DNA from 3 places in the Acidovorax sp. JHL-3 genome. Region 1 is predicted to be linked to each of the others. Evidence: predicted binding sites of a transcription regulator. Region 1 holds the regulator's gene; each other region holds the start of a gene.

The links. The regulator sigma-54, encoded in region 1, starts transcription at its own class of promoters, with help from an activator protein. The targets are predictions, from matches to a motif close to TGGCANGNAANCTGCTTT.
Region 2: the regulator sigma-54 is predicted to act here: its motif matches at 4,853-4,870, upstream of K226_RS0110840 (PEP-CTERM sorting domain-containing protein).
Region 3: the regulator sigma-54 is predicted to act here: its motif matches at 2,683-2,700, upstream of K226_RS0116525 (ANTAR domain-containing response regulator).

What each region holds. Positions count from the first base shown of each region.
Region 1 covers NZ_JAFU01000001.1:507,544-515,303, reverse strand. The annotation lists gene argS (arginine--tRNA ligase) at 1-1,594, shown strand, start outside; gene K226_RS0102330 (SPOR domain-containing protein) at 1,607-2,272, shown strand; gene K226_RS0102325 (thiol:disulfide interchange protein DsbA/DsbL) at 2,357-3,013, shown strand; gene lptA (lipopolysaccharide transport periplasmic protein LptA) at 3,109-3,759, shown strand; gene lptB (LPS export ABC transporter ATP-binding protein) at 3,756-4,538, shown strand; gene K226_RS0102310 (RNA polymerase factor sigma-54) at 4,538-6,127, shown strand; gene K226_RS0102305 (thioesterase family protein) at 6,217-6,666, shown strand; gene K226_RS0102300 (class I SAM-dependent RNA methyltransferase) at 6,690-7,760, shown strand, end outside.
Region 2 covers NZ_JAFU01000001.1:2,293,680-2,301,439, reverse strand. The annotation lists gene K226_RS0110860 (cation-translocating P-type ATPase) at 1-628, shown strand, start outside; gene K226_RS0110855 (cation diffusion facilitator family transporter) at 649-1,632, opposite strand; gene K226_RS0110850 (DMT family transporter) at 1,856-2,902, opposite strand; gene K226_RS0110845 (DUF4382 domain-containing protein) at 3,428-4,588, opposite strand; gene K226_RS0110840 (PEP-CTERM sorting domain-containing protein) at 4,918-5,541, shown strand; gene K226_RS0110830 (DUF5666 domain-containing protein) at 5,795-6,994, opposite strand; gene K226_RS0110825 (DUF6502 family protein) at 6,991-7,760, opposite strand, start outside.
Region 3 covers NZ_JAFU01000004.1:238,367-246,126, forward strand. The annotation lists gene K226_RS0116515 (efflux transporter outer membrane subunit) at 1-1,358, opposite strand, end outside; gene tsaD (tRNA (adenosine(37)-N6)-threonylcarbamoyltransferase complex transferase subunit TsaD) at 1,507-2,553, opposite strand; gene K226_RS0116525 (ANTAR domain-containing response regulator) at 2,710-3,336, shown strand; gene K226_RS0116530 (SulP family inorganic anion transporter) at 3,655-5,136, shown strand; gene K226_RS0116535 (permease) at 5,185-6,630, shown strand; gene K226_RS0116540 (thioredoxin family protein) at 6,662-6,901, shown strand; gene K226_RS0116545 (efflux transporter outer membrane subunit) at 6,938-7,760, opposite strand, start outside.

The sequences.
Region 1 (7,760 bases):
CTTCGCCTGCACCGCGGCCATGCAGCTGGCCAAGCCACTCAAGCTCAATCCCCGCCAGGTGGCAGAGGGCCTGCGCACCGCGCTGCTCGCCACGCCGGTTTACCAGCGCTGGGTTGCCGACATCGACATCGCGGGCCCCGGCTTCATCAACATTCGCCTGAAACCGGCGGCCAAGCAGGAAATCGTGCGCGAGGTGCTGGCTGCTGGTGAGCGCTTCGGTTTCCAGAACCCGCGCAATGCGCGCGTGCTGGTCGAATTCGTCTCTGCCAACCCCACCGGGCCGCTGCACGTCGGCCATGGCCGCCAGGCGGCCATTGGTGACGCCATCAGCAACCTGTTCGCCACGCAGGGCTGGAGCGTGCACCGCGAGTTCTATTACAACGACGCAGGCGTGCAGATTCAGACCCTGGCCCACAGCACCCAGCTGCGCGCCAAGGGCTTCAAACCCGGCGACGAATGCTGGCCCATCGACCCGGAAAACCCGGCGAGCAAGGCCTTCTACAACGGCGACTACATTGTCGACATTGCCGAGGCCTTCAAGGCCAAGGCCACCGTCAAGGCCGACGACCGTGAGTTCACCGCCAACGGCGATGTGGAGGACTACGACAACATCCGCCAGTTTGCCGTGGCCTACCTGCGCAACGAGCAGGACAAGGACCTGCAAGCCTTCAATCTGCACTTTGACGAGTACTACCTCGAATCCAGCCTGTACACCAGCGGCCGTGTCGAGCAGACGGTGAACAAGCTCATTGCCAATGGCAAGACCTACGAGCAGGACGGCGCGCTGTGGCTCAAGTCCACCGACTACGGTGACGACAAGGACCGCGTCATGCGCAAGGGCGACGGTAGCTACACCTATTTCGTGCCCGACGTGGCGTACCACATCACCAAGTGGGAGCGCGGGTTCACCAAGGTCGTCAACATCCAGGGCACCGACCACCACGGCACCATTGCGCGCGTGCGCGCCGGGCTGCAGGCGGCCGATGTGGGCATTCCCCAGGGCTATCCCGACTACGTGCTGCACACCATGGTGCGCGTGGTCAAGGGCGGTGAAGAGGTCAAGATCAGCAAACGCGCGGGCAGCTACGTCACGCTGCGCGACCTGATCGAGTGGACCAGCAAGGACGCCGTGCGTTTCTTTCTGCTCAGCCGCAAGCCCGACACCGAATACACCTTTGACGTCGATCTGGCCGTGGCGCAGAACAACGACAACCCGGTGTATTACGTGCAGTACGCGCATGCGCGCATCTGCTCGGTGCTGCGGGCCTGGCAGGAGGCCAGCGGCGGCGACGTGGCCTCGCTCAAGGAGGTGGACCTGTCTCCGCTGGACGGGCCGCAGGCCCAGGCGCTGATGTTGCAACTCGCCAAATACCCCGACATGCTCACCGCTGCTGCCGAGGGCGAGGCGCCGCACGACGTCACCTTCTACCTGCGTGATTTGGCCGCCAGCTACCACAGCTATTACGACGCCGAGCGCATCCTGGTGGACGACGAAGCAGTAAAAAGGGCCCGCCTGGCACTGGTCGCTGCCACCGCGCAGGTGTTGCACAATGGCCTGGCCGTGCTGGGCGTATCGGCTCCAGCCAGAATGTAAGCAGTTACTACCATGAAGAAAAAACAGACGGGTGGCACCATCATCGGCTTCATTTTCGGAGTCCTTGTGGGCCTGGGTGCCGCACTGGTCGTGGCCGTGTATGTGACCAAGGTGCCCGTGCCATTCCTCAACAAGGGGGGTGTGCGGGGCGTGGACCAGGACGCGGCTGAAGCGCAAAAAAACAAGAACTGGGACCCGAACTCGCTGCTCACCGGCAAGGGCTCTGCACAAAGCCCTGCGCGCGTGCCCACACCGGCGGCCCCGGCCAGCGCTAACGGCGCTAACGGCACGGCTCCAGCCGCCGAGGTCACCGCTGCGCGGACCCCCGCTAGCAAGCCCGCAACGGCCGATGCCAAGCCCGCAGCAAAGGTCGACACCAAACCCGCCGCCTCGGCAGACCCGCTGGGCGATCTGGCCAAGGCCAAGTCGGCGGCGGTGGATCCGTTTGATTATTTCGTGCAGGCCGGAGCGTTCCCCAACCAGGCGGGGGCCGATGCCCAGCGCGCCAAGCTGGCCATGCTGGGCTGGGAAGCCCGCGTGAGCGAGCGTGAGCAGAATGGCCGCACCGTGTACCGTGTGCGCGTGGGCCCTTTTTCCAAGCGCGACGACGCCGAGCAGCTCAAGGAAAAGCTGGAAGGCGCGGGCGTAGAGTCCGCGATGGTGCGCGTACAGCGCTAAAGCAGCAAAGCCCATCGCCATTGTCTGAACTTTTTCATGGGGGAGTGCTCACACCTCCAGACCCGAACAAGGAGTGTCCCTGTTATGAAACGCCGCGAGTTTTCCCTGTCCACCGCTTCGGTGGTTGCCGCTTCCGCCCTGACCTTGCCACTGGCCACGCCGGCCATGGCGCAGGCGCGCCAGTTCAAGGAGGGCAAGGATTACACCAGGCTCGCCAAGCCGCTGACGCCCGATGCGCCTGCTGGCAAGGTGGATGTGATCGAGTTTTTCTGGTACAGCTGCTCGCACTGCAACGCATTCGAGCCAGCGCTGGAGTCCTGGATCAAGGCCGCTCCCAAGGATCTGAGCATCCGTCGCATCCCGGTGGCGTTCAATGCCAGCTTCGTGCCACAGCAAAAGCTGTATTTCACGCTGGAAGGCATGGGCAAGCTCGATACCGTGCATGGCAAGGTATTCCGCGCCATCCACGTTGAAAAGCAAAAGCTGGCCAAGGACGATGAAATCTTCGCCTGGGTGGCCCAGCAGGGGGTGGACATCGCCAAGTTCAAGGAGATGTACAGCTCTTTCACGGTGGCCAGCCAGGTGCGTCGTGCCACGGCGTTGCAAGAGGGCTACGGCGTGGAAGGCGTGCCGTCGATGGGCGTTGCCGGCCGGTTCTATACCGATGGCACCATGGCTGGCAGCATGCAGACCGTGCTGCAGGTGGTGGAGCATCTGGCGGGCGTGGCACGCAAGGGCTGATTGCGCAACCCGCTCCCGAGAAGCCCGCGCCAGCGGGCTTTTTTATGGGCGATGGCACCGGTGCATGGCTACAATGAGTGCAAGATTCGTGCCTCATGAAAAAAAGCCTCCTCCCGATCCTGCTGCTGACCGCCCTTGCCTGCGCCCCTGGCGTGGGCCAGGCCGAAAAGGCCGACCGCAACAAACCCATGAACATCGAGGCCGATGCGTTGCGCCACGATGAACTCAAGCAAACCAGCGTCTTCACGGGCCGGGTGGTCATGACCAAGGGCTCCATCGTGCTGCGCGGGGCGCGGCTGGATGTGCGCCAGGATGCCGATGGCTACCAGTACGGCGTTGTCACGGCCGAGCCTGGCAAGCGCGCATTCTTCCGGCAAAAGCGCGACACCGTGGCGGGCGCACCCGACGAGTTCATAGAAGGCGAGAGCGAAGTCATCGAGTACGACGGCAAGGCCGACAACGTGCGCTTCATCACCCGCGCCGAGATGCGCCGCTACCGCGAATCCGTGGTGACCGACGAGCTTTCGGGCGCCGTCATTGTGTACAACAACCTCACCGACGTTTTCACGGTGGATGGCCAGAAAAAGGCGGCCGCCAGCGGGGCGGGCGATGCGCCTGCTGCGGGCGGGCGGGTGCGTGCCGTGCTGTCACCCAAAGAACAGCCTTCCGGCGCTGCCGCTCCGGCCAATGCAGCCAGCGGGCCGGTGCTGCGTCCCAGCAATTCCCTCGGCGGTGCGAGCAAGTGAGTGCTGCGACAGTGAATCAAGACCCAGATACCCAGGCGGGCAGCCGCCTGGAAGTGGAGCACCTCGAAAAATCCTATGGCAGCCGAAAGGTCGTCAAGGACGTGTCGCTGGTTGTGCAAAAGGGCGAAGTGGTGGGTTTGCTCGGGCCCAATGGCGCTGGCAAGACCACCTCGTTCTACATGATCGTGGGCCTGGTGCGCTGCGACGGGGGCGATATCCGCATCGATGGCCATTCGGTGGCCGACATGCCCATCCACCGGCGCTCGCGCCTGGGGCTGTCTTACCTGCCGCAAGAGGCATCGATCTTTCGCAAGCTCAACGTCGAAGAGAACGTGCGCGCCGTGCTGGAGCTGCAGCGGGGCGATGACGGCAAGCCGCTGGGCCGGGCGCAAATCGAAGAGCGCCTCACGTCCTTGCTGCAGGAGTTGCGCGTGGACCATTTGCGCGACTCGCCGGCCCTGGCATTGTCGGGTGGTGAGCGCCGCCGGGTCGAGATCGCCCGTGCCCTGGCCACCCAGCCCCGCTTCATCCTGCTCGATGAGCCCTTTGCCGGCATCGACCCCATCGCGGTGATCGAGATCCAGCGCATCATCGGTTTCCTCAAGGCGCGCGGCATCGGCGTGCTGATCACCGACCACAACGTGCGCGAAACCCTGGGCATCTGCGACCACGCCTTCATCATCAGCGACGGCCGCGTCCTGGCCCAGGGCACCCCGTCCGAAATCGTCGACAACGCCGAGGTGCGTCGGGTGTACCTGGGTGAACATTTCAGGATGTGATGAAACCTGGTCTTTCGCTGCGCGTCTCGCAGCACCTGTCGCTTACGCCGCAGCTGCAGCAATCCATCCGGCTGTTGCAGTTGTCCACGCTCGAACTCTCGCAGGAAGTCGAGCAGATGCTCGACGAGAACCCGTTTCTCGAGCGCACGCCCGAAGAAGCCCCACGCGAAGAGTTTGGTCTTGAAGCGGCCGACACCCCCGCGCAGACCGACGATTACAGCGCCGATGACGCTATATTTTCAGGAGCTGTTAGCGCAAGCAGCACAAGCGCTGAAGGCCAAAATGATGCTGAAACGCCCAGCGCCAGCGCGGACGAGCCCGACTGGAGCGGCGACGGCACCGTGGAAATGGCACCCAACGACGCCGAGTGGGGGGGCGACGCACCCGCGCGCAACCGCAATGACTCCGAGGGCGACGAAGCCGATGCCACCGAGCTGGCCCGCTCGCACGAGTCACTCACGTCCTTCCTGCACCGCCAGGCCTTGGCGCTGCGCCTGTCGGAGATCGACCGCGCCGCGCTGCGCTTTCTGATCGAATCGCTCAACGACGACGGCTACCTCGAAGAGCCCCTCGAAGAGCTGGCCACGGGACTGGCTGGCGAGGGCAACCTGGAGCAGATCGACGAGCTGGTGCACCGCTTCACCGTGGCGCAGCGCCTGCTGCAAAGCCTGGAGCCGGTGGGCGTGGGCGCGCGCAACCTGGCCGAGTGCCTCACGCTGCAACTCAAGGCCCTGGCCGCCGACGAAGGCAGCGCGATCGACCCCGACGCCGTGCAGACCGCGCTGCGCATCTGCCAGCAGCCGCTGGAGATGCTGGCCCGCCGCGACATCCGCCGGCTGACGCAGCTGTGCGGCGATGGCGAAGAGCGCACCCGCGCCGCCATGGCGCTGATCGCCCGCCTGGAGCCGCGCCCCGGCCGCCGCTTTGCCGATGTAGAGCGCAACATCATCGTGCCCGATGTCATCGTGCGCAAAGCCGGGCGCGCCAATGGTCGCGATGGCCAGCACAACTTCATCGTCAGCCTCAACCCCGATGTGATGCCGCGCCTGCGCGTGCACGACATCTATGCGGGCGCCCTGCGCGGGCACAAGGGCGGCGAGGGCCACCAGGGCATGCAGCAGCGCCTGCAGGAGGCGCGCTGGTTCATCAAGAACATCCAGCAGCGCTTTGACACCATCCTGCGCGTCTCGCGCGCCATCGTCGAGCGGCAAAAGAGCTTTTTCACCCATGGAGAGCTGGCCATGCGCCCGCTGGTGCTGCGCGACATTGCCGACGAACTGGGCCTGCACGAATCCACCATCAGCCGCGTGACCACCGCTAAATACATGGCCACGCCGATCGGCACCTACGAGCTGAAATACTTCTTTGGCTCGGGCTTGGGCACCGAGACCGGCGGCAACGCATCGAGCACGGCGGTGCGCGCGCTCATCAAGCAGTTCGTTGCCGCCGAAAACCCCGCCAAACCCTTGTCCGACAGCCAGATTGCCGAGATGCTCAAGGAGCAGGGCATCGAGTGCGCGCGCCGCACCGTGGCCAAATACCGCGAGGCGCTCAAAATCGCGCCGGCCAACCTGCGCAAGGCGCTGTAGACGTTTTTTCCCGCCGAGCGCGTGGGCTGTGCGTCTGTCAGCTGCCGTTTGTCATCCCTTTGTTCTGTTTTTTACTTGTCTCTCACGCCATGGCCCGCATCGTTTTCGATCTTCCTGCCCACTTTGTCTTTTCGACCGAGATGCAGATCTACATCAGCCATGTGAACCAGGGCGGGCACCTGGACAATGCCCAACTGCTCAGCCTGGTGTCCGAGGCGCGCGTGCGCTTTTTCCAGGCGCAGGGCTATCCCGAGGCGGATGTGGGCGGCCTGGCCATCGTGGTGGGCGACATCGTGGCGCAGTACAAATCCGAGGGCTTTCATGGCGAGACCATGCGTGTGGAGATGACTCCCGCCGATTTCAACCCCTACGGCTTTGACCTGGTGTTTCGCATGACCGAAAAATCGCAGGGCCGCGAAGTGGCACGCGGCAAGACCGGCATCGTCTTCATCAACAAGTCCGATCGCAAGGTGGCGCTGCTGCCCGCACACATCCGCGCGCTGCTCAGCCGCCCACCTGTTTCTGCCGCCCAGCCGTAGGCGCGTATCCTTTTGCCCTGTCTATGAACCAACTCCAACTTTTCCTGCCGTGCGCCGCTGGTGTCGAGAGCTATCTGGCTGACGAAGTGCACGCCATCACCGGCCTCACGGGGCAAGACCTGCTCACGGGGCGGGGCGGCGTGCTGCTGCGGGCCTCGTGGCGCGATGCGCTGCTGCTCAACCTGCACAGCCGCCTGGCCCAGCGCGTGCTGGTGCAACTGGCGCACCGCCCCTACCGCTCTGAAAACGACCTGTATGCCGCCGCCAGCGACGTGGCCTGGGAAATCTGGTTCACCACGCGCCAGACCTTCAAGGTCGAGGTGACGGCGCAGCACAGCCCGCTGCAGAGCCTCAATTTCGCGGGCCTCAAGGTCAAGGACGCCGTGGCCGACCGCTTTCGCGCCAAGACCGGCGTGCGCCCCGATGTGAACACGCAGTGGCCCGATGTGCGCATCCACCTGCACCTGACCACCGAAGAGGCCACGATCTACATCGATACCAGTGGCGAGCCGCTGTTCAAGCGCGGCTGGCGCGAAGACAAGGGCGACGCGCCGCTGAAAGAAACCCTGGCCGCCGCCATGATTGCCGCCAGTGGCTGGGACCCCCTGGGTGACAACCCCGTGCCCCTGTACGACCCCTGCTGCGGCAGCGGCACCATCGCCATCGAGGCCGCGCAGATCGCCTGCCGCATCCCGGCCGGCATGCTGCGCCGCTTTGCGTTCGAGAAACTGCTGCCGTTCCAGAGTCATGTCTGGAGTGCTATCAAAAACGAAGCTGAAGGCGCAATACAGGAAAGCGCTGTGCCCATATTTGGCAGTGATGTGGCCCACCGCATGGTCGATTTTGCCCAGCGCAATGCCGAGCGCGCCGGTGTCGCCGATGCGGTGCAGCTGCGCGGTGGTGATGCCCTGCAGCGCATGCCGCCCTGCGAGCAGCCCGGCGTGATGCTGCTCAACCCGCCCTACGGCGAGCGCATTGCCGCCGCCGGCACGGCCGGGCAAAACGCCAACGAGCGCGCCGCCCAGCGCGCGCAGGGCGATGCGGTCGGCCGCGAAGCCGCACACACCGACGATGGCGGCGAGTTCTTCAGCCAG
Region 2 (7,760 bases), 1.8 Mb from region 1:
TGTGTTTGCCGTGCATGTGCCCATCATCGGGCTGGCGCTGGTGCCCACGCTGCTGCACTGGCCGGTGCTGCTGCTTCCGGTGCACATCGTGCTGCTGGAGTTGCTGATCGACCCGGCCTGCTCCATCGTCTTCGAAGCCGAGGCCGAAGACAGCGACACCATGGCACGCGCACCGCGCCCGGTCTCCGACTCGCCCTTTGCGGCCGCACCGTTGCTGTGGTCGGTGCTGCAAGGCCTGGGCCTGGCGGCAGTGCTGCTGGGCGGCCAGGCCTGGCTGGTGCACCAGGGCTGGCACTCCAACCAGGGACGCACCGTGGTGTTTGGCACGCTGGTGCTGTGCGTGCTGTTGCTGATTTTGGCCAACCGGGATCTGTCGCGCCCCGCGCTGCTGGGCGTGACCGACCCGAACCCCTGGCTTTGGCGCATTGCCGCCGCGATGGTGGTGCTGCTGGCTGCGGTGATGGGCATTGCCTGGCTGCGCCATCTGATGGGGCTGGCCTTGCCCGGCGCCCAGGGTGCCGTGGTGGCCGGTTGCCTGCTGGCGCTGTGCCTGGTGTGGCTGGAGCTGGTGCGGCTGGCGGGCCGACACCAGCGCCACACCGCCTCCGGCGCGCGTGGCACAGCCTGATTCGACGCTTCGCTGATTCGCTACCGCGTTGGCGCGCCATGCGCGCTGCGCACGGGCGGCGCAGGATGGTCCAGGTCGGGCTTGCGCCAAGGGTCCACATGGGTCATGAGGTTGAGCACCCGGTGGCGCTGCAACACGCGCTGGCGCGCCAGCACCGCAATGTCATGGCCCGCCTCGACGGTGAGGGCTGCATTCACCTCCAGATGGGCGTCCACCACAATCATGTCGCCCATCTTGCGCGTGCGCACATCGTGGACGCCGCTCACGCCAGGTGTCTCCAGCAGCGTCTGGCGAATGGCCTGCACTTCCTGTTCGTCCACCGATCGGTCCATCAGGTCGTGCAGCGCATCCCAGCCAAACTGCCAGCCCATCTTGGCCACCATGAAGCCCACGATGAGCGCGGCAATGGGGTCCAGGATGGGATAACCCGCCAGGTTGCCCGCAATGCCGATGCCCACCACCAGCGACGAAGCCGCATCCGAGCGCGCGTGCCAGGCATTGGCCACCAGCATGCTCGATTTGACGCGCTTGGCCACGGCCAGCATGTAGCGAAACAGCAGTTCTTTGCCCACCAGCGCGGCACCCGCCACCCACAGGGCGATCACATGCACTTGCGCAATGGCCTCGGGGTTCTCCAGCTTGACCACCGCCGACCACACCATGCCCACGCCCACACCCAGCAGCAGCAGGCCCAGCACCAGCGAAGCTGCCGTCTCGAAGCGGTGGTGGCCGTAAGGGTGGCCCTCGTCCGCGTCTTTTTGGGAGTGGTGGTTGGCAAAAAGCACCACGAAATCAGCCACCAGGTCGGACAGCGAGTGGATGCCGTCGGCTATCAGGCCCTGCGACTTGGCCAGCACCCCCACCACGATCTGGATGGTGGACAACACCAGGTTGACGCCCACGCTCACCCAGGTGCTGCGCGATGCGGCGGCCGAGCGCTGCGCGGGGGTGTGCTCGGAGTCTTCGGAGTCTTCGGAGTCGTCAGAAAAATCGTTGAATTTCATGGTGCGGCGTGTGGGGAGGGCTGAGAGAGCAAGGAAAACCGCCTTGGTCATCGCCTGAATGGATGCGCGCGTGTGTGGCGCTGGCGCGTATTTTGCCCGGTGCCTGCTTCCGACTGTGCAAGGGTGCGCTCGTCCAGGCGTGTCTTTGATCCGATCACCCGCCGCAAAGCCGCAGCGCATCCAGGCGACCCCAGGGCGCAAGCCGCTTGAAGGCCACTCCGTATCAATGCCGGTGCGTGTGGTGGGCATCGGGCACATGGGCATGGGTGTGCGACTGGGCCCCATGCTGGTGCCAATGGCTGTGGCTGCCCTGAGGCATCGGGGAGTGGGCGTGGTTGTGGTGCCCGTCGTCGTGCCGGTGTGCGTGTTCGTGCTCGGTGGCCTCGTGGTCATGCGGGTGCTCGTGCGTTTCGGCCAGGTGCAACACCACCCCGGCCACCATCAGCAGGCCGCCCACCACCACCAGCCCACCGGCAGTGCGGTCGCCCATGGCAAACGCCAGCACCGCGCCGATGAACGGCGCAAACGCAAACACCGAACCCGTGCGCGCCGCGCCAAACGCGCGCTGCGCCAGCAGGTAACAACGCAGGCTGAGCCCATAGCCCGTGGCCCCCACAGCCACCATGCCCCAGGCCGCCGCCGCAGTGGGCATGGGCTCGCCCAGGCCCCAGGCCAGCACCGCCGTGGCGCTGGCGCCCAGCGCCGCCTTGACCAGCACCACCTGCGCCGGGTCACGCTCGGCCAGGGCGCGCGACAAGGTGTTGTCCGCCCCCCAGGCCATCGTGGCCAGCAAAACAGCCAGCAGACCGGCCAGCTCCACGCCCCCCAGGCGCCCCTGGTCCACCACCAGCGCCACGCCCCCGGCCAGCAGCAACAGCATTGCCGCCCACACCCGCCGGTCCATGGTTTCGTGGTACAGACGCCAGGCCAGCAGCGCGGTGAAAAGCGCCTCCAGCGTCAGCATCAACGATGCGCTGCTGCCACTGGTGCGCTGCAGCCCCCAGGCCAGCGCCACCGGCCCCACCACCGCTCCCAAACCCGCCATGGCCAGCAGGCGGGACGTGTCGGCCCGTCGCAAGCGTGCCTCTTGCTGCACCGGCTTGCGCAACACCGCCCCCATGCCGGCAGCACCGGCATACAGCAACGCCGCCGTGCTGAAAGCGCCCAGGCCAGCGCCCAGGTGCTGCACCAGCGGCGTGCTGACGCCAAACAGCACCGCCGCCAGCAGCGCCAGGGCACCCCCACGCAAGGCGGGTCCGTGAACAGGCAACACAAAAACTCCTGATTTGATAGCTGATGGCGCTTATTGCAAAGGCGTCAACGCCACTTTTTTATCAAACCGTGGCGCCAGACTGCATTATTGACCCGTTCAACGCAATCAGGCCGATTCGCCCAACACGCCGCCAACAACAGCCATCGCTGCCGCGACGCAACGGCCAGCAGTCGCGGTCGCGGTCGCAGTCGCAGTCGCAGTCGCAGTCGCAGCCGGGCGTAATCCGATCATTCGGCCAGGCACAAGCGCTCCGGTGCGATAGCACTCCCCAACCGGCCGTGCACACCCCCAATTGGGTCAATTGCACGCGGGCAAGCCTGCGTCCTTGTGCAACTGGGGCAACGCAGAGGCTGCTTGGTTGCGACTTGCGCTCGTCCACCGCCTCCCAAAAGAACGGGGGCTGTGCGCAAGCAACAGCCCCCGGGGTTGACACTGAATTTTTCGCTCGTGGCGCTTTACAGAAAAGCGCTGGAAGCCATTTCGACTAGAAATCGACCGCCACCCAGCACCTCCTGCGATGCGTCAGGGGAACGTGAAGTTGGCGGTAGTGCTGCCACCAGCGGTGAGCGGGGGCAACACGGTTTGCTTGTCCGCGAACCCTGGCAGGCTGGCGCGCAGGGTATAACGGGCGGCCGCTTGCGTATCGGCAGCGAACACCAGCGGTGCGGGCGCTGCGGCATAGGCCCCCACCATCGGCGCATTGACCGGCAGCGAGAAGGCATAGGCGCCGGTGACGCTGTTCACATACGCTCCGTCGATCTCCACGGTGCCGGCCGCCGTGAGCGGCTGCATGGCGCGCACCAGGGTGTCAGCTGGTGCAGTGCCCGAAACGGTGGCGCTGGCCGAGGGTGCAAGAGCGATAGGCAAAGCCACGCTGGCCACCGGGGTCACGGTTTCTGCCACCACAGGCACGCCCGTAACCACGGCGGTAGTGCGCCCAGGGGCGGCCATGACCAGGGTGTAGTTGCCTGGCGCCACGGGCTGCAGCAGGAACTTGCCCGTGCTGTCGGGCACGGTGGCCTTGATGATGGTGCCATTGAGCTGCAGCGACACCCGGGTGGCGCCTGCCCCCAGGGCCGAGTCCACATAACCCTGCACACCGGACACATAACGTGGAATGACGGTGACCACCGGCTTGAGCAGGTACTGGCCCGACGCCCCGGCCTGCACCACCGACTTGCAGGCATCGAAGTCCAGCACGAAGTCGGCCATCTTGTTCTCGGCGATGTCGATGTTGATGTTGGTCTTCACGCCCGATTGCTGGCCGCTGGGCGTCTTCAGTGCCACTTCGCTGCCTCCGGTGGGCCATACGGCATTGGCCAGTGGCTGGCTGGTGCTGTTGTCGGCCAGCACCAGACGCATCTGGGTGTATTTGCCTGTGGGCAGCGGAATCTGCCCCAGTTCCATCAGCACGCCATTGGTCAGGCTGAGCAGGTCCACGCGCTTCGCGGGGTTCAGCACAACTTCGGACCAGCCGGCATCGGCATCACTGGCGCTGCTGCTCTGGTGCACACGCACTTTCGAGACAGTCACATGGACGGAGTCGTAGCCGCAGCTGGGCGCGTCGGTCAGCGCCAGGCGCAGCGTGCCGCTGCCCGTGCTGTCACCGCCACCGCCACAGGCAGCCAAGCCGGCCAGCAGGGCGGCGCCTATGGTGCATTTGAGACTTTGGAGAATTTTCATAGAGGACCTCTCTGGGAATGGCGCACTGTCAATGCAAAGCGCATAAATGTGAATTTTTCACACCGAGAGGTTAACTACTCCAAGACCCCGAAGCTGTAGGACACAGCCTTCAGCAGGGAAACAATCGTAACTGCGTGTGAATAAGTGCTGTAACTACCGCGCAATCCATAGTCGGCTCAAATGTGTGTCGGATTTTTTGACATTACGCCGAAGACGAAACGGAGTCAGCACTGCAAATCGTTGTCAGATATGGGAAAACTTCACAGGCACGCATATTGCACAGCCCTTCACGACTCGAGCCGTCGCACGAGTAACAGGAGTGAAAAATCATGAACACCAAAATTCTTGCGGTAACGCTCGGTATGGCAGGCCTTGCGTTTGGTGGTGGCGCATCTGCCAACGTCGTTACTTTGAACGCCGTGCCTGGCAATCTTTACCAACAGACCGTTCAAAGCCCATGCATCTTCAGCAACCCCTCTTGTACAAATGGAGGATTTGCTTCAACGGCCTTGCCCACAGGCGGCAATGTGAACGGCTACGATGCTCTTTCACCTCTTTACAGCGGCCAGACACTTCTCAACATCATTGGAGCCGGCAACTCCCTCCTGATTGGTCTTGATATCAATGAGGGTGGGCCTGCACAAACGCTGACCGCTTTCTATATGCTGTTGAACAACAGCGTCGTAGATACATTTTCGACAACCGCTACGGGCAATGTGCCAGCGGGTAATAACGGGAATGGCTACGCCGACTACCTACTCGGCAACTTTTCTTCATTTTCCGCAACCGATACGGTCCAGTTCCGCTTCGTCTTCAACAATGCGAACGATGGCACCGAAAACCTTTTCGTGATCGGTGCACCCGGTAGTACAGTTCCCGAGCCAGCCACGCTGGCACTTCTGGGCTTGGGCTTGCTGGGTGCGCACTTTGCGCGCCACCGCCGCAGCAGCTGACCAACTCGCGACTGTCGGCTCCAAGCGGAGCCTACACGGCCAATGCCGCTCAGCTAACGTTGAGCGGTTTTTTTCTGCCCAAACGATGGTAGTGACCATTCTTTACTTCGACGGCACCCACCGGATTTTTGAGACGGCAGGTCAAGCGTCGGAATTTTTGACACATGACATGGGGCCTGCATTGGCTGACAACTGAAGTGTTGCTGCTTGCACTCCACTTCAACTGCCCCCAACCCAAAGAGCATGCAGCGTTTCATTCATACCGGATCTCCTCGGCCTGAAGCACCCCCGAGATCACCTGGCTACCCCGCACAGTAACTCGCACACCGTTACGTATGCTTGTCGGGGAACCATTGATGAACACCACGTTGTTTCCCGAGGCACTGACCGGTTGTCCGTTGACAAGGAAATCCGCTATCGACTGGTAGGCTCCAACAGCACCTATCAACTCAAAGGAAGCCGGCCCCCCTGTACCAGGAACATGTCGAATGCGCGCTCGCGATGCCATCAACACACCGTCGACCATAGTTCCTGCTACCTCCAGCTTGACACCGTTACCGATACTAGCGGATGGTCCGCCGGTAATCCGCGCAGATGCGGCGTTCACTCGTACTCCGTAAAGAACGAAATCAGAACTCAAGCTGCTGAAATTCGACACGATCCCCAGCAGATTGGCGGCAAATTTGCCAACCGTCGGCAAGACATGGCCAGGCCGAATCTGTTGAGCACTGACAACACCATTGACTGGCATGGCGGTGGTGCGGACATAAACAGTCATGCCGTTTACCAGAGAAGCGCTTTCCAAGTCGCCAATGAAGAATGCAGCGCCGAAGTTAACAAGCTGCCCGTCGAGACGGAAAGTCTTGGATGAAAAATCAATTTCCTGAATGGCGCCCACAATGATCAAAGGACCGCCTGAATCCACGCGCTCAATGCGACTTGCGCGCCATCGCCCGTCTGCAACAGGCAGGGCATAGACCTGCACATTCGCCCCCCTCGGGATAGTCGACAGTGCGGTAAAGCCGTCATAAACCGTTGCCTCATCTACCGAAATTCTGCTACCCCATAGCCCGAATTCGGCCGCGACGACATCAATCGCTGTCACGGACCCTCGGAATTCGGGGACCGAAAGCACCGTGGTCGCGATGCCTGTGGTTAGGTCTGAATTAATGGTGCCACTTACCATTACCGTCATCCCCAAACGCAACGAATCCGCATCTTCGGTGCTGATCTGAGCAGCGTCAGTGGCAAATCGCACGCCGTTGACAATCACACTGCCGAAGCCATCCACAACACCAACTCCGACTGCAGAAGTGCTAATACCGGTGCCCCCGGAACCTACCCCGCCTCCACTACCAGAACCTCCCATGCCAGCAACGGAGACGCCACCACCGCCACAGGCTGCCAGCACCAGCAACAGCGTTAGCAATACGGATCGAATAAATACATTCATGAGGCTTGTCCTCGATTTCCTGTCATTGAATCAGGGGCATCCGACAGATCAACGCCTTTTTCTGTATGAATCTCTGGGGCATCCGTGGAATGTGATGAACCCCGTTCATCTTCGTAGTACGTGTAGATCCCAACGCGCATGCGCCCTACTCCTTGCCCATCACTCTGCTGAACCGCATCCGTCATCTCCCGTACGAGTCGGTGGTGAACAGCGTCCCAATGCTCGCGAGTGAGCTGATGTATGCGCTCGCAATCGCCAAGTGTCAAACCCGAAGCATAGACCGCTCGCTCGAGCATGCGAGGCTGCTCACCTAGCGTGTTGGAGACTGCTGCCTGCAAATGATCACGCACGTTGTCGCCCAAAAAGGCAAGCATGTCGCGCAGGCTGGCAGTCGGCAAAAAACTGTCCCCCAGCAAGTGAACCTCGCCCTCGGAAAGAGCGACCAGATTGAGCCTCTGCAACTCTTCCAATACGGTGCGATGGTGAACGTTGCCACGGGTGGCAAACCGCGCCAGTAATTCAAAGGAATGACCGTCCCCTGAATCCGCCAAAGGCAACTTGCGCATCGACTCGTCCTCTGCAACAACTTGCATCCAAGCGGTATAAGCCTTCGCCGCAGCTGAGCTTTCCGTTGCAGGCAAGACAGTCCGGGTATCACGCACCCGGGCTGTCACATCCTTGCGATTTAGCCCCGTGGTGGTGGACAACTGACTGAGATTGGGTTTCGCGCCACCCTTTTTGAGCCAGAGATTCCGAGCTTCATCGA
Region 3 (7,760 bases), on a different contig from region 1:
AGCGTGCGCTGGGTTTCCAGCACCGACTGGAAGTCGATCAGGCCGCTGCTGTAGCGCTGCTGGGCCAGCAAGGCTGCATTGCCTGCGGCATCGGCAGCAGCCTGCAGCCGCACCAGGCGCTCACGATCGCCGCGCAGTGCCACCAGGGCATCTTCCACATCCTTCAGCGCCGTGAGCACCGAAGCCTCATAGCCCACACGGGCCTGCTCCAAAGCTGCCTCCTGCACACGCACCTGGGCACGCGCCGCGCCACCATCCATCAGCGGCATCGACACACTGGCCAGCAAGGCGCTGGCGATGGAGCTGCCGTTGGTAAGGGCTCCCACCGTGAGGGCGCGCAGGCCCAGATTGCCCGAGATACGGAAGTCCGGGTAGCGCGCGGCATCGGCCTGCGACACCCGCGCCAGCGCAGCGGCAATGCGCTGTTCGGCAGCACGCACATCGGGCCGCTGGCGCAGCGTTTCGGCAGGAATGGCCAGCGCAAGGTCTTGCGCGGGCTGCGGCACGGCGACCGAGTCGGCCAACAACCCATCCAGCGCCAGCGGGGCCTGCCCGGTGAGCACGGCCAGGCTGTGGCGCGACTGGGCCAGGCTGGACTCGAGCACCGGAATCTGCGCGGCCGTCTGCTCGGCCGCCGCGCGGGCCTGCTCGGACACCAGCGAGGTGGTGAGCCCGGCCTGCAGGCGCCACTGGGTGATCTGCAGGGTTTCCTGCTGGCTGGCCAGGTTGCTGCGCGCAATGGCCAGCCGCTGCTGCAGGCCCCGCAACTCGATGTAGTTGACGGCCGTTTCGGCGGCCAGAGACACCTGCACGTCGGCCAGGCTGGCCTCGGCGGCCTGGGCGTCGGCTGCGCTGGCGCTCACGCCGCTGCGCAGGCGGCCAAACACATCGGGCTCCCAGCTGGCATCAAAACCCGCCTGAAAACTGCTGCCCGTGTTGTTCGATGCCCGGCTGCGCTGCGCCGAGGCTGAAGTCCCCACACTGGGCAGCAGGCCTGCAGACTGCACATCCACCTGGGCACGCGCCTGCTGCAAGGAGGCTTGCGCGCTGCGCAGGCTGGTGTTGGACTGAAGGGTCTGCGTGACCAGCTGCGTGAGCTGTGGGTCGTTGAACCGCTGCCACCACTGCGCCAGCGGTGTGACCGGCTGCGCCAGCCCCACGCTGCCAGACGGTGGCTGCACCGACCACGCCGACGGAACCGGGGTCTGTGGCAAGCGGCTGTCGGGCGACACCAGGCTGGCACAGCCGGCCAGCAGGGCCACCGCCGAGGTCACCCCCAAAAACCCGAAAGCAGCCCGAAAACGAAAGGGGCCGCGCAAAGGCGTGCGCCCGGCAGCGGCAAAAGATGGTTCATTCATGGGAAAGAAGCGGCAAGCGTTGCATGCCCCATTGTGCGGTGCGGGCATGTATTGCCCGATGCAGAAGAGTGAAGCCCGGGTAAAGCTGCTGCACATCGCCAACGCAGGCCCCACGGCGGCATGCCCGGTCTCGTTGTTCAACGCAATGTCAGGACGCGGCCAGGGCGTGCAGGGGCCAGCGGGGTTTGACGTCAAACGCATAGTCGCGGTTGGCCGTCTGCTGGCCCGCCTGCAGCCGCAGGGCAGCGGCCATGGCAATCATGGCGCCGTTGTCGGTGCACAGGTGCAGTTCGGGGTAGTGCACGCGCACCTTTTGCTGCGTGCAGGCCGCATTGAGCTGGCTGCGCAGGTGCCGGTTAGCCCCCACGCCGCCGGCCACCACCACCCGCTGCAGACCCGTCTGGCGCAGGGCGGTCAGCGTTTTTCTGACCAGCACATCCACAATGGCCGCCTCGGTGCTGGCGGCCAGATCGGCCTTGCGCGCTTGCAGCTCATCCCCGAGTTTTTTGGCTTGCGTGAGCACCGCTGTCTTGAGGCCGGCAAAAGAAAAATCGAGGTTGCCACTGTGCAGCAAGGGGCGGGGCAGCTTGAACGCCGTGGCGCTGCCCTGCTCGGCCAGGCGCGACAAGGCCGGCCCTCCGGGGTAGCCCAGGCCCATCAGCTTGGCCGACTTGTCAAACGCCTCTCCCGCCGCATCGTCAATGGTCTCGCCCAGCAATTCATAGCGCCCCACGCCATCCACGCGCATGAGCTGGGTGTGGCCACCCGATACCAGTAGCGCCACGAAAGGAAATTCAGGGGGGTCGGCACTTAAAAAGGGCGACAGCAAATGCCCTTCGAGGTGGTGCACGCCCAGCACGGGCTTGTCGAGCGCCGCACCCAGCGCGCAGGCCACGCCAGCCCCCACCAGCAGCGCCCCTGCCAGGCCCGGCCCGCGGGTGTAAGCCACCACGTCCACATCTGCCAGGCGCTGGCCTGCTTCGGCCATCACGGCCTCGGTGAGAGGGAGCACCCGGCGGATATGGTCGCGGCTGGCCAGCTCGGGCACCACGCCGCCATACGCCTGGTGCATCTCGATCTGGCTGTGCAACGCATGCGCCAGCAAGGTGGGCACAGCCACCCCACCAGTAGAGCGGACCAGCGCCACGCCGGTTTCATCGCACGAAGATTCAATACCCAGGATCAGCAAGCTCATGCCCCAAGTGTAAAACCCGGGGCCCGCACTGCCACGCCTGCGGGTTGAACCCGGTGCAACGCACTGCTGGGCGCAGCGGCAGGTGCACCCTTGCACCAGGGCTGTGCACCAAACCGGCGCACCAATATGTGGCGTAAATCTTGCATGCTGCATGGCATGACCGACGCACTGCGCATTGTGGTGGTGGCCCCCGACCTGGCCATTGCCGACCCCGACGACGAACACGCCGCCACACAGGCCGAACGCTCGCGCGCGCTGCGCATTGGCCTGCTGGAAAACAACTTCAATCTCATTGCCACATTGCCCGCCGATGTGTTTCTGAGCGAGCGGCTGGCCCAGTTGCAGCCCGACATGATCATCGTGGACGCCGAGAGCGAGGCCCGCGATGCGCTGGAGCATGTGGTGATGGCCACGCGCGCCGCACGCCGCCCCATCGTCATGTTCACCAACGATGAAGACACCACACATGTGAAAGACGCCGTGGCCGCTGGCGTGTCTGCCTATATCGTCGCAGGCCTGGCGCCGCAGCGCATTCGACCCATCCTCGATGTCGCCATGGCGCGCTTTCAGCACGAGCAGGCCCTGCGTGCCGAGCTGGCCGACGCCAAAACCGAGCTGCAGGACCGCAAGACCATTGACCGCGCCAAGGGCGTGCTGATGCAGCGCCAGGGCCTGTCCGAACAAGCCGCGTATGAAAAACTGCGCAAGACCGCCATGGACAAGGGCCTGAAGTTGGGCGAGGTGGCCAGGCGGATGCTGGAGATGGTGGATTTGCTGGGGTGAGATGGCGGCCCACGGCGGTGGGCTGCGCGGGCCCCGTTGGCACAGCCCCATGCAACCGCATGTTTGCCGGGCGATAGAATTTCCCCCATGGCGCGGCTTTTCGACTCTGACCCACCGGCCCCGGTGCATTTTCGGGGTTCGGCATTGCCGCGCGGCTACTTCTTTTCCGTCACACCCCCTTAGAACGCGCTTACGTTCTGAATGCACAACGGGCAGTTTGCCCGGCATTGCTTTTCCCATTTTTGTCGCGGGGCACGGCCCCTGGCGCACCTCACACCCTGTATTTGGACCACCCTGTTCGGGTGATCCGCGATCCCTATGTCACTACAAACCCTGAAGCTGGACTGGTTTTCCAATGTCCGCAACGATGTGCTCGCCGGTCTGGTGGTTGCATTGGCCCTGATCCCTGAGGCCATCGCGTTCTCCATCATTGCGGGCGTTGACCCGAAGGTTGGCCTCTACGCCTCGTTCTCCATTGCCACCATCATTGCCTTCGCCGGCGGTCGCCCCGGCATGATTTCCGCCGCCACGGGGGCCATGGCGCTGGTGATTGCCTCCCTGGTCAAGGACCACGGGCTGCAGTATCTGCTAGCCGCCACAGTGTTGACCGGTGTGCTGCAAATCATTGCTGGCTGGATCAAGCTCGGGGTTCTGATGCGTTTTGTTTCCCGCTCGGTGGTTACCGGCTTCGTCAACGCGCTGGCCATCCTGATTTTCATGGCCCAGTTGCCCGAGCTGACCAATGTGGGCTGGCAGGTGTATGCCATGACGGCGGCGGGTCTGGGCATCATCTACGGGCTGCCTTACATCACCAAGGTGGTGCCGTCTCCGCTGGTGACCATTGTTTTCCTGACCGGCGTTTCCATTTACCTGGGGCTGGACATCCGCACGGTGGGCGACATGGGCGAGCTGCCCGACAGCCTGCCGGTGTTCCTGCTGCCTGATGTGCCCCTTGCCTGGGAAACGCTGGGCATCATCCTTCCGTATTCCGTCACGCTGATGGTGGTGGGTTTGCTGGAGTCGCTGATGACGGCCACCATCGTGGACGACATGACCGACACCAAAAGCAACAAGAACCGCGAATGCGTGGGCCAGGGTGTGGCCAACATCGCCACGGGCTTCATAGGCGGGATGGCGGGCTGCGCCATGATCGGTCAGTCGGTCATCAACGTGAAATCCGGTGGGCGCGGGCGCTTGTCCACGCTGGTGGCGGGGGTGGTGCTGCTGATTCTGGTGGTGTTCCTGGGGGACTGGGTCAAGCAGATCCCCATGGCCGCCCTGGTCGCGGTGATGATCATGGTGTCCATCGGCACGTTCAACTGGGGTTCGTTCAAAAACCTGCGCGAGCACCCCAAAAGCTCCAGCGTGGTGATGCTGGCCACCGTGGCGGTGACCGTCTACACCCACGACCTGGCGCGCGGTGTGCTCACGGGTGTGCTGCTGTCGGGCTTCTTCTTTGCCCACAAGATTGCCCAGATTCTGCTGATCGAGGCGCAGACCGAAGACGATGGTGAAACGCGCAGCTATGCGATCTATGGCCAGGTGTTCTTTGCCTCTGCCGACCGGTTTGTCGATGCGTTTGATTTCGACGCCTCACCACGCCGCGTTCGCATCGACCTCACGCACGCCCACTTCTGGGACATCACTGCGGTCAATGCGCTGGACAAGGTGGTGCTGAAGTTCCGCCGCAAAGGGGCTGAGGTGGAGGTGCTGGGGCTCAACGAAGCCAGCGCCACCCTGGTCGACAGGTTCGGCGTGCACGACAAAGACATCGCTGACGGCATATTAATGGGGCACTGAGCCTGCCGCCACTAAAATGAAACGCAGCAACTGCTGAAGGCGTGAACCATGGATCTGATGCTCAAGCTGCTCAACGGCGGTGCCGGAAGTCTGGCTTCTTACCTTGCGGCGCATGTGTTGCTGTGTTTGCTGCCCGCGTTTTTCATTGCGGGCGCCATGGCGGCACTCATCCCCAAGGCCAGCATCACCCGGTGGCTCGGTCGCAGCACGCCGGCCTATGTTTCTTACCCGGCGGCGGCCCTGGCCGGGTCGCTGATTGCGGTGTGCTCGTGCACCATCGTGCCCTTGTTTGCCGGCATTTACCGCAAGGGTGCAGGCATTGGGCCTGCCATCACTTTTCTCTTTTTTGCGCCTGCGGGCAACATCATGGCGCTGGCCTACACCGGCAGCATCCTGGGGCCTGAGTTTGCGGTGGCACGGGTGGTCTTGTGTTTGTTGTTTGGTATCGGCATCGGTCTGCTGATGTCGCGCATCTTCTGGCGCGATGACGCCACGCACGATGCTGAAACCGATGACGCCTTTGCCGACAAAGCGCAGATAGCCCCCGCTGCGCTGGGCGTGCTGCTGTCGCTGGTGGCGCTGCTGATCGCAGGCACATTGAAACTCTGGCCCCTCACGGCCACCGTGGGCTCCGCCACGCTGCCTTTGGGCTGGGCACAGGCGTGGCAAGACACACTTTTTGCGTGGGTACCGTTTGATGCGGCCAGAGGCGAAGAAGGCGTGAGCTTTCAGGGCTCGGTCCTGATAGCCCTGCTGTTCATGATTGCGGCCACGGCCTGGAAAGGCATGGAAAACATCATGGATGGCGCCAACCGCTGGACCTGGGTGGCGCTGGGCCTGGCTGCAACCACCTTGCTGGTGGCTGCCGCGCGCCTGACACCTGTCGCCGACGGCCTGGAACTCGCACTGACCGGCCGTGTGCTGGGTGTGGGCCTTGCGCTGGGGGCGGTGTGGCACTTCGCCCGCCAACTGCCCGCCGATGAATGGCAAGCCTGGTTGTGGGAAGCCTGGCGCTTCGTCAAGCAGATTTTCGTGCTGCTGATCGTGGGTGTGTTCATCGTGGGCATGGTGCGGCAGGTCATCCGCCCCGAATGGATTGAGGCAGTGGCTGGTAGCAACACGGTGCTGGCCAACGCGGTGGCGGTGGGGTTTGGCGTGTTCATGTACTTCCCCACCCTGGTCGAGGTGCCGGTGGCGCGCATGTTCCTGGACCTGGGCATGCACCCCGGCCCACTGCTGGCCTACCTGATGGCCGACCCCGAACTCAGCCTGCAAAGCATGTTGATGGTTGCCGCCGTGATTGGCCGCACCAAAACCGCCGCTTACGTGGGCCTGGTGGCCTTGTTCAGCATCTGTGCAGGGTTCATTTATGGCACCTGGATTGATGGTGCGGCACTTCTATCCACCGCAATGGCCCTGGGGCTTTTTTCGCTGGTTGTGGTGACCACTTTCTTCTGGTCGCGCGCACGAGGCGCGGGTCAGCCCCAGGCCTGATGTCTTTCCCTCATTTTTCAGGAGATTTCACATGTTGACCATCAAGATCCTCGGCTCTGGCTGCGCCAATTGCAAGAAGCTCGAAGCCGTCGCCCGTGAAGCCGCCACCCAGGCCAATGTTGCGGCCGAGTTTGTCAAGGTCAGCGACATGAAAGAGATCATGGCCTATGACGTGATGTCCACCCCGGCGCTGGTGATCAATGACAAGGTCATGAGCAGTGGCCGCATTCCGGCCACTGCGGATGTGGCCAAGTGGCTGGCCACCGCCTGATCCCGCGGGCACCCGAGAGGCTGGCCACCTGGGCGATTAATCGCCCAGGCTGACGCCACCACCCAGCGCCTGATACAACGCCACACTGTCGACCAGGCGCTGCGCCTGGGCTGCCACCAGGCTGGTCCGCATGCGCTGTGCCTGTTGCTGCGCCACCAGCAACTGCAAGTAGCTGGCAGCACCCAGCAGGTATTGCCGCTCCACCGACCGCAAGGAAGACTGTGCTGCCGAATCAGCGCCCGCCAGGGCCGCCAAGGACTGCGCATCGCCTTCCAGCGCGCGCAGGGTGTCGGCCACGTTACGCAAAGACTGCAACACCACGCTCTGGTAGTTGGCGGCAGCAGCATCCAGAGCGGCAAGCGCTGCCCGTTTCTCGGCAGGCAACCCGGGGTTGAACAGGGGCTGGGTGATTTGCCCCACCAGGGCCCACACTGCCGAACCACCACCAAACAGGGCGCCAGCGGTCAGCGCCTGGGAGCCCAGACTGGCGCTCAGGTTGAGCTGCGGGTAGAGCCTGGCGACCGCCACGCCATAGTCCGCATTGGCCGCATGCAGCAACGCTTCAGCCGCCTGGATATCCGGGCGGCGGCGCGCCAGCTCCGAAGGCACCATCAGTGGCAGATCGGCCGGCAGGGTGAAATCGCTCAGCGTGAAGGCAGGCACGCCACCGGCACCCGGCGCACGACCGGCCAACACGGCCAGCAGATGCTCGGTTTGTTGCAGTTGTTTGCGCAGCGCAGGCTGTTCAGCGCGCGTTTGCTCTGCCTGGGCCTGCAGGCCCAACACTTCATCGGGCGATGCCTGGCCAAACCGCACGCGCTCGTTGGTCAGGCGCAGCTGCTCGTCCTGCGCACGCACG